One region of the Streptomyces sp. NPDC088794 genome, then DNA from elsewhere that is predicted to be linked to it. Evidence: riboswitches for the same ligand, from Rfam matches in the RefSeq annotation. Region 1 holds a riboswitch; each other region holds the start of a gene.
What was found. A riboswitch is a leader RNA that binds a small molecule or an ion and turns the genes downstream of it on or off. The one in region 1 is predicted to bind cyclic di-AMP.

Region 2: it holds a riboswitch for cyclic di-AMP, as region 1 does, so the genes downstream of both, ACIP6U_RS15015 (transglycosylase family protein) here and ACIP6U_RS03320 (peptidoglycan DD-metalloendopeptidase family protein) in region 1, are expected to answer to the same signal.
Region 3: it holds a riboswitch for cyclic di-AMP, as region 1 does, so the genes downstream of both, ACIP6U_RS33915 (C40 family peptidase) here and ACIP6U_RS03320 (peptidoglycan DD-metalloendopeptidase family protein) in region 1, are expected to answer to the same signal.
Region 4: it holds a riboswitch for cyclic di-AMP, as region 1 does, so the genes downstream of both, ACIP6U_RS48080 (M23 family metallopeptidase) here and ACIP6U_RS03320 (peptidoglycan DD-metalloendopeptidase family protein) in region 1, are expected to answer to the same signal.

What each region holds. Positions count from the first base shown of each region.
Region 1 is NZ_JBIVKB010000001.1:723,357-726,923, forward strand. It holds gene ACIP6U_RS03315 (SGNH/GDSL hydrolase family protein) at 1-631, opposite strand, end outside; gene ACIP6U_RS03320 (peptidoglycan DD-metalloendopeptidase family protein) at 898-1,863, opposite strand; cyclic di-AMP (ydaO/yuaA leader) riboswitch at 1,868-2,037, opposite strand; gene ACIP6U_RS03325 (alpha-galactosidase) at 2,344-3,567, opposite strand, start outside.
Region 2 is NZ_JBIVKB010000004.1:547,851-551,417, reverse strand. It holds gene eno (phosphopyruvate hydratase) at 1-1,052, opposite strand, end outside; gene ACIP6U_RS15015 (transglycosylase family protein) at 1,340-2,041, opposite strand; cyclic di-AMP (ydaO/yuaA leader) riboswitch at 2,046-2,259, opposite strand; gene ACIP6U_RS15010 (transglycosylase family protein) at 2,429-3,394, opposite strand.
Region 3 is NZ_JBIVKB010000014.1:161,404-164,970, forward strand. It holds gene ACIP6U_RS33900 (DUF397 domain-containing protein) at 57-284, opposite strand; gene ACIP6U_RS33905 (helix-turn-helix domain-containing protein) at 294-1,154, opposite strand; gene ACIP6U_RS33910 (ATP-binding protein) at 1,368-1,826, shown strand; gene ACIP6U_RS33915 (C40 family peptidase) at 1,889-2,362, opposite strand; cyclic di-AMP (ydaO/yuaA leader) riboswitch at 2,366-2,564, opposite strand; gene ACIP6U_RS33920 (hypothetical protein) at 2,915-3,223, opposite strand; gene ACIP6U_RS33925 (ATP-dependent Clp protease proteolytic subunit) at 3,231-3,567, opposite strand, start outside.
Region 4 is NZ_JBIVKB010000035.1:21,708-25,274, reverse strand. It holds gene ACIP6U_RS48090 (alginate lyase family protein) at 1-1,102, shown strand, start outside; tRNA gene ACIP6U_RS48085 (tRNA-Met) at 1,177-1,250, shown strand; cyclic di-AMP (ydaO/yuaA leader) riboswitch at 1,554-1,711, shown strand; gene ACIP6U_RS48080 (M23 family metallopeptidase) at 1,722-2,756, shown strand; gene ACIP6U_RS48075 (aldo/keto reductase) at 2,881-3,567, shown strand, end outside.

The DNA of each region.
Region 1 (3,567 bases):
GGGTGCCGCGGGGTGGCAGCGGGGGCCAGGCCTGGTCCGGGTCGGCCGGCACCTCGAGACCGAGCACCTGGCCCGCGCGCAGCGCCACACGCGTGTGACCCTCGGGCGAGAGGTGCAGCCGGTCGTCGTCCCAGGCCCGGCGGTCCTGGACGGTCTTCAGGGACCACAGGTCGAGCACGGGACAGCCGTACCGGTCGGCGACCGCGCGCACATGTCCGTTGTAGGTGGCGATCTTGCCGCGCAGATGCTTCAGCACGGGGACGCCTCGGGTGTCGAAGCCGGTCGTCACCAGGACGGTGCCGGCCGACTCGGTGAGCCGGGCGATCGCCAGCTCGAAACGCTCGGCGACCTCGTCGGGGTCGGTGCCGGGCCGGATGATGTCGTTGCCGCCCGCGCTGAAGGAGATCAGGTCCGGGGCGAGTTCGAGGGCCTGCGGAAGCTGGTCCGCCACGATCTGGTCGAGCAGCTTTCCGCGTACGGCGAGGTTGTTGTACGTGAAGTGGCCCTCGGGCTCCCGGTCCGCGAGCAGTACCGCGAACCGGTCGGCCCAACCGACCATCGCCCCGTCGGGGCCGGGGTCGCCGACGCCTTCGGTGAAGCTGTCCCCCACCGCAACGTACGACCCGATCACTGATCTGCTGTCACTCTTCGAATCGTCTGCCACAAGCGAACATGATTCACCTTCGAATGTGACCTACGCGACCGTAGGAAAGGGTTGACGTGCGGTGAGATAAGCCACTCCTAAAGTGTTCACCAAACCAGGAATAGCTTTCCGGCCACGGCTGTTGACGGCTGGAACGCCCTGCCGAAGGCGGCACCACGTCACACCGAAGGCCGGACCCGGGGATCGGGATCCGGCCTTCGGCAGCGTGTCAGGCAGGTGGTGCGGGAGGTGCGTCAGCCGACGGCGACGCCCTTCGTACGGAGGTACGCGACCGGGTCGACGTCGGAGCCGTAGTCGGGGGTCGTACGGATCTCGAAGTGCAGGTGCGGTCCGGTCACGTTGCCGGTCGCGCCGGAGAGGCCTATCTGCTGGCCCTCGGTCACGGTCTGGCCGGCCGAGACGGAGAGCTGCGAGAGGTGGGCGTACTGGGCGTAGTAGCCGTCGTTCAGCTTGATGACGACCTGGTTGCCGTACGCGCCGCCCCAGCCCGCGGAGACGACCGTGCCCGCGGCCACGGCCTTGAGCGAGGTGCCGGTCGGAACGACGAAGTCGACGCCGGTGTGATAGCCGCTGGACCACATGCTGCCGGCGACGCGGTAGCCGGTGCCGATGGTGGCGCCGCTGACCGGGAGGGTGTAGCCGCTGGAGCTGGTGGCGGAGTCGGCGGACTGCGTGCTCGTCGAGTTCGAGGAGGCCTGGCTGTCCGAGGAGGAACTCTTCGAGGAAGACGAGGAGGACGACGAGGAAGAGGGCGCGGACTCGGTGGTGCCGGTCGCGGCCTTCTTGCCGAGCGTGAGCTTCAGACCGGGATGAATGAGCGACGGGTCGTCGCCTACGGCCGCACGGTTGTCCGAGTAGAGCTTCTGCCAGCCGCCGGTGACGTTCTCCTCGTCGGCGATCTTCGCGAGCCAGTCGCCGGACCGCACCGAATAGGTGCGCACACCTTGGGTGTTGGCTGTGCTCTTCTTGGCCGACTTCTGTGCCGTCGACTTCTGCTGGACCGACGTCTTCTCGACATCCGGAAGCGACTGGACGGCCTTTTCCGAAACCGCCTGGGAAGCCGATTCCGAGGTGGCCGCGTGGGCGCCGGTGGCCCCCATGAGCGGGAGGGCGAGCGCGGCGCCCCCGGTGCCGGCGACGGCGATGGTGCGGGTCAGGCGCTGGGACTTGGGGCGGCGGTGCTTACCCTTCGCGGGCATGACGAATTCCTCTCCGGCGCCTGCGAGGTGAGCTGTCGGGTGCGAGCTGGAGATGCCCGGCCGTGCTTTTCGGCACGGCTTTACCCCAAGCCTCTTCCGGAGACCGGAACAGGCGGTTGTACCTGTGGGTCCCCCGCTCCTGCCGTTCACGGGTGAGTTGTGCGGACTCCGGTCGGCGGCAGGATTGGGCGTCCGTCCGGATTGGTGGCGAACGTAAGCGACCAGGACGCGAAGGAACAAGTAGAGGTTCCCTGTGAATACGTTTCTCTTGATCCCTTGTGAGAATTCACGGTCACCCTGCGTGAATTAAGGACCCGCCACCAGGCACAAACACCCTTGAAAAGCACGTGCATTACGTGGACATGCAGAACCACGCACGGTCACGGATATGACGCTCCTCACGTGACGCCACCCCAGTCCGCCTTATTCCAGAGCGAGTTGGAACGAAGGCGAACCAAGGCGCCAATTCGGACAGAAGAGTCAGATGCGACGGAGCCGGAGAACCGTCGCATCGAAGTCGCCGCGCAGTCCGGTCCGAAGTCCGTGATGCAGCAGTACGGCACCCCTGTGAACTTCGCCCGTTTCGAGGCATTCGTACGATGCTGTCGGGTCCAGCCCGCGCAGCCGCAGCGCGGGCACGGGCTCGCCGTAGCTCTGCGCCTGGAGCCAGGCGAGGACCACGGACTCGTCCCCGAGTACGTACTGGACGGCACTGAGCCCGCCCTGCGGGGCCCGCAGCCGGTAGAGGTCACCCTGCTGCACGAGGCGCCGGATCTCCTTGTACAGGGCGACCCAGTCGCCCGCCTCGGCCAGCTCCTCCTCGGTCCACCGGGTGAGGTCGCCGCCGACGCCCAGCACGCCCGCCATGGAGCTCACGAACCGGAAGCGCAGCGAGCTGACCCGGTCGTTGAGCTGGGTGTTGGGGCTGTCGGTGACCCAGGCGGCCATCACGCGCGCGGGGTGGATCTGGGTGAAGCCGTGCTGGATGGCGAGCCGGTCGAGCGGGTCGGTGTTGTCGGAGGTCCACACCTCGTCCGTGCGACTGATGATCCCGAGGTCGATCCGCCCGCCGCCGCCCGAGCAGGACTCGAAGGAGACTCCCGGGTGCGCCGCCCGCAGCCGGTCCAACAGGGCGTACAGCGCGTGCACATGGTCGATCCACAGCCGCTGCGGATACGCCTCGCCGGGCCAGCCGGCGTCGGTGAAGCAGCGGTTGAAGTCCCACTTGACGTAGTCGATCGGGGCGCTGGAGAGGATGGCGTCGAGCTTCTCCCAGAGGTACTCCTGGACGTCCGGCCGGGCCAGGTTGAGTACGAGCTGATTGCGGAACTCCGTCCGCTTTCGTCCCGGTTGGAACTGCACCCAGTCGGGGTGCGCGCGGTACAGGTCGCTGTCCGCGTTGACCATCTCGGGCTCGACCCAGATGCCGAACTGCATGCCGAGCGCGTGCACCTCGTCGGCGAGCGGCTTCAGGCCCCCGGGGAAGCGGTCGGGGTTGGGCGTCCAGTCGCCGAGTCCGGCCCGGTCGTTGACACGCTTGCCGAACCAGCCGTCGTCGACCACGAACAGCTCGACACCGATCGCCGCGGCCTGCCGGGCGAGGGCGCCCTGCTGCTCCTCGGAGATGTCGAACTCGGTGGCCTCCCAGGAGTTGAACAGCACGGGCCGGTCCCGGTCCGCGTCCGGGATGACGTACGTCCGCTG
Region 2 (3,567 bases), on a different contig from region 1:
ACGGCGTCCAGGGTCTCGGTGAGCGAGCCGATCTGGTTCACCTTGACGAGCAGCGCGTTGGCCGCGCCGTCCTCGATGCCGCGGGCCAGACGCTCCGGGTTGGTGACGAACAGGTCGTCGCCGACGATCTGCACCTTGTCGCCGAGGCGGTCGGTGAGGACCTTCCAGCCGGCCCAGTCGTCCTCGTACAGCGGGTCCTCGACGGAGACGAGCGGGTAGGCCGCCACGAGCTCCTCGTAGTACTCGGTCATCTCGGCGGCCGAGCGGGACTTGCCCTCGAACTCGTACTTGCCGTCCTTGTAGAACTCGGACGCGGCGACGTCGAGCGCGAGCGCGATCTGCTCGCCGGGGACGTAACCGGCCTGCTTGATGGCCTCGAGGATGAGGTCGAGGGCGGCGCGGTTGGAGTCCAGGTTCGGGGCGAAGCCGCCCTCGTCGCCGAGGCCGGTGGACAGGCCCTTGCTCTTCAGGACCTTCTTGAGGGTGTGGTAGACCTCGGCGCCCCAGCGCAGCGCCTCGGAGAAGGACTCCGCGCCGATCGGGGCGATCATGAACTCCTGGATGTCGACGTTCGAGTCGGCGTGCGACCCGCCGTTCAGGATGTTCATCATCGGAACGGGCAGCAGGTGCGCGTTCGGGCCGCCCAGGTAGCGGAAGAGGGGGAGGTCGGAGGCCTCGGAGGCGGCGTGCGCGACGGCGAGGGAGACGCCGAGGATGGCGTTGGCGCCGAGCGAGCCCTTGTTGTCGGTGGCGTCCAGGTCGAACATCGCCTGGTCGATCAGGCGCTGCTCGGTGGCGTCGTAGCCGACCAGCTCCGGGCCGATCTGCTCGATGACGGCGAGGACGGCCTTCTCGACACCCTTGCCCTGGTAGCGGTTGGGGTCACCGTCACGCAGCTCGATGGCCTCGAAGGCACCCGTGGAGGCGCCGGAGGGGACGGCGGCACGACCCGTGCTGCCGTCGTCGAGGCCGACCTCGACCTCGACCGTGGGGTTGCCTCGGGAGTCCAGGATTTCCCGGGCTACGACGACGTCGATGGACGGCACGAGCATCTCCTTCTTCAATGTGACGCGGCTACGCGGGCCGCGATGGCTCTGCGGGACCGAGCCTAACCGTCCCGGGACGAACAGCCAGCCGATGGGCCGCCCCTTGGACAGAACCGAGAGTAAATTGTTTCCGAACGGAACAAAGCAGACGGGCAAAAAGAACCCCGCCCCGGTGCGTACGGGGGAACACGCACCGGAGCGGGGAGCCCGTGGGGACGGGGGAGGCCCTCACGTGACCTCCATGGTGGGGGACACGTCTGTCAGGCCGCTGTGGTTCGGCTACCAGGTCTCTGTCACTTGAGGTGCAGCTGCTGACCCGGGTAGATCAGGTCCGCGTCCTCGACGATGTCCTTGTTCAGCTTGAACAGCTTCTCCCAGCCGCCCTTGACCTTGTGCTTCTCGGCGATCGTGCTGAGGGTGTCGCCCTTGACGACCTTGTACTCGCCGTCGCCCTTCTTGACCTTCTTGCCGGTCGGGGTGGTGACGGTCTTCTTCGCGGCCGGACGGTCGGCGGAGCGCGAGGTGCTGGTCGAGTCGTTCGAACGGCTGCTGGTGCCACCGCTCGAAGAGCTGGACGAGTTCGAGGAGCTGGAGGAGCTCGACGAGCTGCCGCCGTTGTACGCGGCACCGGACAGGCCCGTGCCGCAGACCGGCCAGGCACCCTTGCCCTGGGAGGCCAGCACCTTCTCGGCGACGGTGATCTGCTGCGCCTTGCTGGCCTGGTTGGCCTGCGACGCGTACTGGGTACCGCCGTAGGCGGCCCACGTGGAGGCGGAGAACTGCAGACCGCCGTAGTAACCGTTGCCGGTGTTGATGGACCAGTTGCCGCCGGACTCGCAGCTGGCGACCGCGTCCCACTCGGACGCGGTGGCGGCGGAGGCGTTGCCGGCCGCCATGAGCGGGGCGGCGATGGCGACACCGGTCACGCCGGCGAGCGTGGCGACGCGGGTGGCCTTGGACGGACGACGGTGCTTGCCCTTGCTGGAAAACAGCATGCGGAGATCCCCTCACCGACGCCTGCGAGGTGAGCTGTCGGGTTCGGGCCGTGTGAGTTGCCCGGCCGCGCGCCTCTCGGCGCACGACTTCACCCCAAGCCGGTTCCGGCACTGTCTGCCGGGCCCGGCACTTACCTGGGTCCCCCGCTCCTGCCTACGGCGCTGTGAAGCGACGACTGTTCCCTACGGCCGCTGGCAGGATTCGGCGTTGCGGCATTCGGGGTCCGTGTTGACGAACGGTGATGACCGTAGACACGGATTCCGCGGAAACTCAAAGACGATCAGGGCATCTGAGAGTCATCCCACACTTTCACCAAACCGGACATTCAGTCCGAAGACCGTCGTTAACTCCCGTCGCTTTTCGCCCCGTTCAGCCCCTGTCCGCCCCTATTCGCCAGGAAGCTTCAGGGTCTGACCGGCCGCGATGTCGTTCGGGTCGGCACCGATGGCCTGCTTGTTCTCGGCGTAGAGCGCGCGCCACCCGCCGTCCAGGCCAAGGGAGTCGGCGATGGAGGCGAGAGTGTCACCGCCATGGACGGTGTACGACCCCTGCGCGGACCCTTCGGTGTCACTGGCGACCGTGTTCTCGTCGGCACTGGCGCCACGATGCCTGCCGGAGCCGACCGCGCCGGTGTCGACCAGACTCCAAGAGCCCGCGGCCTGCTCGGACTTGTCCGAGTCGTCACCCTTCGCCCGATCTGTCGACGAGCTGTCGCTTCCCTGTGACCCGCTCGCGGTCGGCTCGGACGGGGAGTCGGAGGGCGAGAGGTACTCGTCCGATTCGTCAGGGTTGGTCGAGGAATCGGACGAAGAGTCAGGCGAGGCCGACGGTGATGTGGACGAGTCCGTCGAGGACGAGTCGTCGGACGTACCACCGGGCGTGTTGGACAGGCCGGTGGAGCCGGAACCGTCCGAGGAGTCCGAGGAGGAGTCGGACGAGTCGTCCAGGATCCCGGTGTCGATGTCGGCCGACCCGTCGTCCTTCGACAGCCCCGTGGTCAGCCCGCAGGTGTGGAACGCGCCCACACCCTGGTCGTCCAGGATCTTCTCGGCGACGGCTATCTGCTGGTTGCGGCTGGCCAGGTCGGGGCGCGAGGCGTAGTCGAGACCGCCGTACTGCTCCCAGTCGTCCTGCGAGAGCTTGAGCCCGCCGTAGAAACCGGTCCCGTCGTTCTGGCTCCAGGAGCCGCCGGTCTCGCAGTTCGCCACCTTGTCCCAGGTGGTGCCGTCGGCAGCGCTGGCGCTCACCGCGCCGAGAAGCGGGATGGCGATGGCGGAGCCCGTCACGCCGGCCGCGACGAGGAGGGCCGGAGCCTGGCGGGGGCGACGGTGACGACCGTTCCCGGAGAGCATGCGGGGGCCTTTCAGAAGAGAGCGGTGACGAGTGCGACGCGTGGTGCTGGGCACCGCACTTGAACGGTGAACGTATAGGCAGTCCATTGCTTGTCACAAGTTAATGCCGCGTAGATCACGTGAAGATCACAGAGCTGAAATCCTGTCATCTTTGTGCTGATGGGGCAGGGTTG
Region 3 (3,567 bases), on a different contig from region 1:
GACACGGCCGTGCGCCGCCGGATACGGAACTGATCAGGTCCGGGACACGGAACCGATCAGAGGTCGAACGCGGCCGTGAAGCCCGCCCAGCTCTCGGGGGAGAAGAGCAGGACGGGTCCTGACGCGTCCTTGGAGTCGCGCACGGCGAGCAGCCCCGCCCAGGGGCCGGAGCGCGACAGCGCCGTCTCGACGCAGTTGTTGGCTCCCGTGCTGTAGCTGCTGCGCAGCCACCGCACACCGTGCGGATCGGTACTGGAAGGAACGTTCCGAGGCAGTGCTGACATGGTGCCTCCTTACGCGCCGTCACCTATCGCGGCGATGTAATCCAACGAGTCCTCGGGTGAAAGGGCATAGATCTGAAGGGTGTTGAAGGCCTCGATGTAGGCCTGGAGGTCTTCTTTCCGTTCGAGGTAGAGGCTACTCGTCAAGTGGTCGAGAACAACCACGTCCAGATCAGAAGTGCTCGAAAATGAGAAGACAACGAAAGGTCCGGTGACGCCGACATGCGCCCCGGCGGTGAACGGCAGTACCTGAAGCCGCACTTGGGGCAGGCGAGCCGCCTCGATGAGGCGGGCCAGCTGGCGTGACATGACGTCAGGGCCGCCGATCTCCCGGCGCAGCACCGCCTCGTCCAGGATCGCGCTGAGTTTCAGCGGCGGATTCGAACGCAGGACGTCCTGTCGAGCGAGCCTCACCTCGACCAGCGCGTCGAGGCGTTCATCGTCCAGACCTCCGACCGCCGCCCTGGTCACCGCCCGCGCGTACTCGGGCGTCTGCAACAGTCCGGGCACCACCGAGGTCTCCAGCGTCCGCATCGCGCTCGCCTGGGACTCCAGGCTGATGAAGTCGCGGTACGTCGTCGGCAGCACCCCGCGGTAGGCGTGCCACCAGTGGTGCCGGCCGCCGCCCTCGTCGGAGCCCGCCAGCATCTGGAGCATCTCCCGCAACTGCGGATCCGAGACGCCGTAGGCATCCAGCAGTAACCGCACATCGGCCGGTTTCACACCGCTGGCGCCGGTCTCGATCCGGCTCACCTTCGACTGATGCCAGCCCACCATCCGGGCCGCCTCACCACTGGTGAGCCCCGACCCGGTGCGCAACGAACGCAGTTCGGCGCCCAGCTTCCGGCGGCGCACCGCGGGTCCGTGCTGCATGGGTCACTCCTTACTCCTTCCGGGCCGCCCAAATACGGTCTCCCGTCGTAGAGTTCACCGCTTTGAGCGACAGATATATGCATATCTTGGTGGATCGCCACCCGTGACCGGCGCGGTAATGGCAGTCTGGCGACGAAGCACCAGTCCGGGACCGTACTCGAACCATCCGCTCTGTGTCGGACCCCGGTCCCGCGGGAAAGGGACGACGTCGCCATGGCAGACCACCTGGAAGCATCCGTCACTCTGCCGAGCGAACCCGCCTCGGTCGCCACGGCCCGCGGTTATGTGGTCTCGACGTTGGCGGAGTGGGGTCTGCCGTCCGACACCGAGGTGGCCGACACCGTCCGGCTCATCGTCTCCGAACTGGCCACCAACGCCGTACAGCACACCTTCGGCCAGTCACCCACCTTCACGGTGGACATCGTGCTGGACCGTGACGAACACCTGCGCATCGGGGTGACCGACAGCCACCCCCGGTTTCCCAAACGCCTGCCGGCCGCTGTCCAACAGGACAACGGCCGGGGCATGGTGATCATTCGGTGGCTGGCCGCGGAGCGCGGCGGCCGGCTGCGGGTGCGGGCCACTCCGGAAGGCGGCAAGACGGTCTCCATCGAACTTCCGTGGACCGTACCGGCGCGGCCGGTCACGACCGCGGGACAGCAGGAGCCGTAGAGCCTGTGTCGTGCCCCGCGAGGGCGACGGCGTGTCAGGGCGCCGTCGCCCCCGCGGGAGAGTCAGCTGACCCGGCCGTACCAGACGCTCTTCGTCCAGATCTTCTGCAGCCGTACCACGTCCCCGGTCTTCGGGGCGTGCCAGATCTTTCCCTTCCCGGCGTAGATGCCGACGTGGTAGACGCTGGAGCCCGAGTGGAAGAACACGAGGTCCCCGGCCTTGCGGCCCTTGGCCGAGATGTGGTGGGTCTTGTTGTACTGCTGGGCCGCCGTGCGGGGAAGCTTCTTGCCCGCCTTCTTGAACGAGTACAGCGTGAGCCCTGAGCAGTCGAAGCGGCGTGGTCCGGTGGCGCCGTACTTGTACGGGGAGCCCTTCTTGGAAGCCGCGATGTGAAGTGCCTTGGTCGCAGGTGTCGCGGCCGCGGCGTCGGATGCGACACCGGGGATCACGACGGAGCCGCCCACTGCGGCGATGGTGAGAGCGGAGGCCGTACTGGCCCGGGCCATCAGCGACGGGACACGATTGAGCGCAGACATGCGCAACCCTTCGTCAGCCGCCTGTGAAGGATGACCTGTCGGATTCGGGCTGACAAAGTTGCCCGGCCGCTGACGCGGCTTCACCCCAAGGGCTGCTCGACCCGGTCATGGCGTGACCGTCCCGGCGACCCGTCGTGCTTGGGTCCTCCACTCCTACCGATGCAATCCTGTCGACCTGTCATCCGGGCGGCGGTAGGACTCGGCGTCCGCCCGGATCGCCCCGCCGCTGCGGCGGGGTCTTGTCGTCAGACAGGGATCTTGACCTATGAATGTCCGAAAAGCCCAACGGAATCGGGGATTTGTGGGGTTACTCACCACTCACCCGTTCGGGTGGACACCCCCGTGTTCGAGCCGGTGTCCAGGGGTGCGCAGCCCCTCGGACCAGCACAGGAACGCCTCATGCGGCCCTCGCATCACGCGCGTTGCGCAACCTTGACGGTCGCCAAGAAGTAGCCGCAACTCCGCCGAACGGGGGTACCTCATTTGGTCCGTTTCGCCCCCGGTCCGGACGTCCCGACCGCACGGCGGACATCCGAACCGGCCACGCCTGCGTCAACTGGCGGAGCTCGGCGGCAGAGTGAGCCGCGCCGTGCGGCGCTCGCCGCCCAGCACCCGCAGCGCCCGCGCCAAGGTGGGGGCGTGCACCTCGGCCTCGCCCCGCTGGTGCATCAGCGCCAGCGCGTCCCGTAGTTCCGCCGCCTTGGAGACCAGCGCCTGCGCGGCCCGCAGTCCGCGGTAGGTGTCCCCGTCCCGCGCCGGGTTGATCCGGCCGAGCAGGTCGACCACGTCGAGATAACGGTCGATCAACTCGCCCTCGGCGCGCGTCAACGCGGGCAGCGGCGGCAGCTCGGGTGGGAGCACCGGCGGCTCACCTCCCCGCGGGCGGGGTGAGCGTGGTCTTGCGGGTGGAGACGATCCGGTCCACCAGGCCGTACTCCAACGCCCCCTGCGCGTCCAGGATGTTGTCCCGCTCGATGTCCTCGTGCACCTGCTCCGCCGAGCGGCCGGTGTGCCGCACCAGCAACTCCTCCAGCAGGTCGCGGGTCCGCATCAACTCCTCGGCCTGGATGGCCAGATCGCTCGCCTGTCCCTCGACCGGCCCGGAGAACGAGGGCTGATGGAGGACCACCCGCGCTCCCGGCAGCGCGAGCCGCTTGCCCGGCGTGCCCGCGGCCAGCAACACCGCGGCGGAGGAGCCGGCCTGG
Region 4 (3,567 bases), on a different contig from region 1:
GGACGCCACGTTCACCCACCCCGGCGTGCTCGTCAGCAAGGCGCAGCTGGACTCCGTACGAAAGAACGTCACCGCCGGGAAGCAGCCGTGGCTGAAGGCGTTCCTGGAGATGCGGGACAGCAAGTACGGGTCGTACAAGTACCGCCCCGAGCCGTACGAGAACGTCGACTGTCCCTGGGGCGGCAAGGTCGCGCAGGGGTGCGTGGAGGAGCGGGAGGACGCGATCGCCGCGTACACGCAGGCACTGCTCTTCAGCGTCACCGGCAAGCAGGAGCACGCGCTGAAGGCGCGGGAGATCATGGACGCCTGGTCGGCGAAGATCAAGCGGCACTCCGAGGAGGACGCGGGGCTGCAGACCGCGTGGGCCGGGTCGACGTGGGCGCGGGCCGCGGAGATCGTGCGGTACGCGCCGGGGGCGGGGTGGCCGGCGGACCGGGTGGCGCGGTTCGAGAAGATGCTGCGGACCGCCTATCAGCCGTACGTCACCGAGAAGCTGCCCGACTACAACGGCAACTGGGACCTCGCGATGACCGACGCGGCGATCGGCATCGCCGTCTTCACCAACGACCACAAGGCCTTCGACGCCGCCCTCGCCCGCTTCCGCGACCGCGTGCCCGCCTACTTCTATCTGGAGAAGGACGGCAAGGTGCCGCTCACCGTGGCCGGCTCGACCATGAACACGCCGCAGAAGCTGACGACGTACTGGTTCAAGCAGGGGACGTACAAGGACGGCGTCGCGCAGGAGACCTGCCGCAACTTCAAGCACGTCGGCTACTCGCTCGCCGCCACCGCTCACATCGCCGAGACGGCCTGGCACCAGGGCGTCGACCTGTACGGCGAGGTCAAGGACCGGCTGACCGCGGCCCTCGCGTTCCACGCCCGCTACCAGCTGGGCGAGAACCCGCCCGCGTGGCTGTGCGGCGGCAAGGTCGACCGGAACATGGGTCCGGACCTGGAGGTCGCCCTCAACCACCTGGAGGACCGGCTCGGCGGTTCCGTCCCGGCCGCCCACAAGCTGGCCGAGGAGACCCGCCCGGCCGGTACCGACGATCTCTTCGTCTCCTGGGAGACCCTGACCCACGCCGGAAACCCGGCGGCCTGACCGGCCCGGCCGCTCCCCGACCGCTCCTTGGTCACTCCCGTCCCGCGGATGGCGTACAGTGGAGAACACAACGGCGCGGGGTGGAGCAGCTCGGTAGCTCGCTGGGCTCATAACCCAGAGGTCGCAGGTTCAAATCCTGTCCCCGCTACTAACGGCCCAGGGCCGGAGTCCGGATCATCGGACTCCGGCCCTGAGTCATTTCCCGCTCGGCTTTCCGACCGTTGTCACGCCCGGTGAGCAGGCGAACGCCCTCCGCCCAACAACTGACATCCCGTCAATACCTGTGTGGATTCACAGGCTTGGTCAACTCGCCCGATTTTCACCGGTCATGGCCTGAACGTCCTGCGTGAAAACGTTAATGATCAAGCCGAACAGCTTGGAATCCCTGCCCCGTGTCTATTAACGTTCGATAACGCAGCGCGGTCGTCCCAGCCGTCACAAGAGTCGGCTCCGTGCGCACGTGCCGAATCCCGCAAGGGAACCGGGGAACCACCAACTTGGGGTGAATCGCAAGTAGTCCGTCGTGTACGCACGACCGGTTTACGCGCGTAGGAGACCTTCCTGCTCCGAACCCGTCAGCTAACCCGGTAGGCGAGAAGGAAGGAAGGAGTACGCCCAGGTGGCGTCCAACCCCCCTGCCCCGGCGGCCCCGTTCGTGCCGAGCCAGCGTGACAACGAGACGTTCGGCTACGGCGGATACCGCACCGACGAGGGCCCTTGGGAGGAATGGAACCCCACCGAGGATTCCGTCCGCCCCAACCGCGGTCGCCACCGCGTCTCCAAGCAGCGCGGCGGAGGACTCGCCCGCAGCTCCACGGTTCTGGGCGTCGGTGTCATAGCCGCCGTCGGCGCGGGCGGCATGGCCAGCGCCAACACCGGCAAGCCGCCGGTCTCCATCTCCGTGCCCGACCTGCCGAACGTCGGCTCGGTCTTCGGCGAGACCCCCAGCCCCGCCAAGGGGTCCCCGACCGCGCTCAGCAGCGTCGGCGTGACCTCCAGCGAGACCGCGCAGGGCACCAAGGACGCCGGCGAGGTGCTGCGCGACCGCATCATGGCGCAGGCCGAGTCGCAGCGCGTTCAGGTCGACAGCAAGGTCCAGTACGCCACCGAGGCCTCCCTCTCCAAGCAGGTCGACGACGCCGCCGCGAAGGCGGAGAAGGCGGCCGCCGCCAAGGCCGCCGCCGCGAAGAAGAAGGCGGAGGCGGAGGCCAAGAAGAAGGCCGAGGCCGCGAAGCTGGCGGAGCTGGCCACGCAGTACCGGCTGCCGGTCGCCTCGTACACGATCACCGGCACCTTCGGGCAGGCCGGTTCCCTGTGGTCCTCCGGCTACCACACGGGCCTCGACTTCGCCGCCCCCACGGGCACGCTCATCAAGGCCATCCACAGCGGCACGGTCACGGAGGCCGGCTGGGCGGGCTCGTACGGCTACCGCACGATCCTCACCCTCGACGACGGTACGGAGCTGTGGTTCTGCCACCAGTCGTCGATCGGCGTGAGCGTGGGCCAGAAGGTCGCCACCGGCGATGTCATCGGCCGTGTGGGCGCCACCGGCAACGTGACCGGGGCGCACCTGCACCTGGAGGTCCACCCCGGCGGCCAGGCCGACGGGATCGACCCGATGGCGTGGCTGCGCAGCAAGGGCCTCACCCCCTGAGGCAGTAGTCGTCGGCAGACACCGACACATCGCCAGGTTCCCGGAACAGCGGACTCCGCTTGTTTACGGGAACTTTGCGGCTCCGGCGGAAGACCGGTCTCCGGGGCCGGCGTTGATGTGAAGCATGACGTCCTCCTCTGCTTCTCTGCGCAAGCTCGGCTCCTCCGACCTCGAGGTCTTCCCCCTCTCCCTCGGCGGCAACGTCTTCGGCTGGACGGCGGACGAGGCGACCTCCTTCGCCGTCCTGGACGCCTACGCGGCGGCCGGCGGCAACTTCGTCGACACCGCCGACTCCTACACGGCCTGGATCGAGGGCAACTCGGGCGGCGAGTCCGAGACGATCATCGGCAAGTGGGTCAAGGCCCGCGGCAACCGCGCCGACGTCGTCATCGCCACCAAGGTCAGCCAGCACCCCGAGTACAAGGGCCTGTCCGGCGCCAACATCAAGGCCGCCGCCGACGCCTCGCTGCGCCGCCTGGACACCGACTACATCGACCTCTACTACACCCACTTCGACCAGCCCGAGATCCCGGTCGAGGAGATCATCGGCGCGCTCGACGAGCTGGTGCGGGCGGGCAAGGTGCGCAACATCGCCGTCTCCAACATCACGCCGGAGCGGCTGCGGGAGTCCCTGGAGTTCTCCGACCGCGAGGACCTCGCCCGGTACGTGGCCATCCAGCCGCACTACAACCTGGTCTCCCGCGACACCTACGAGGGCGAGCTGCGGGACATCGCCGCCACGGCGGGCCTCGCCGCCGTCCCCTACTTCGGCCTGGCCGCCGGCTTCCTCACCGGCAAGTACCGGCCCGGT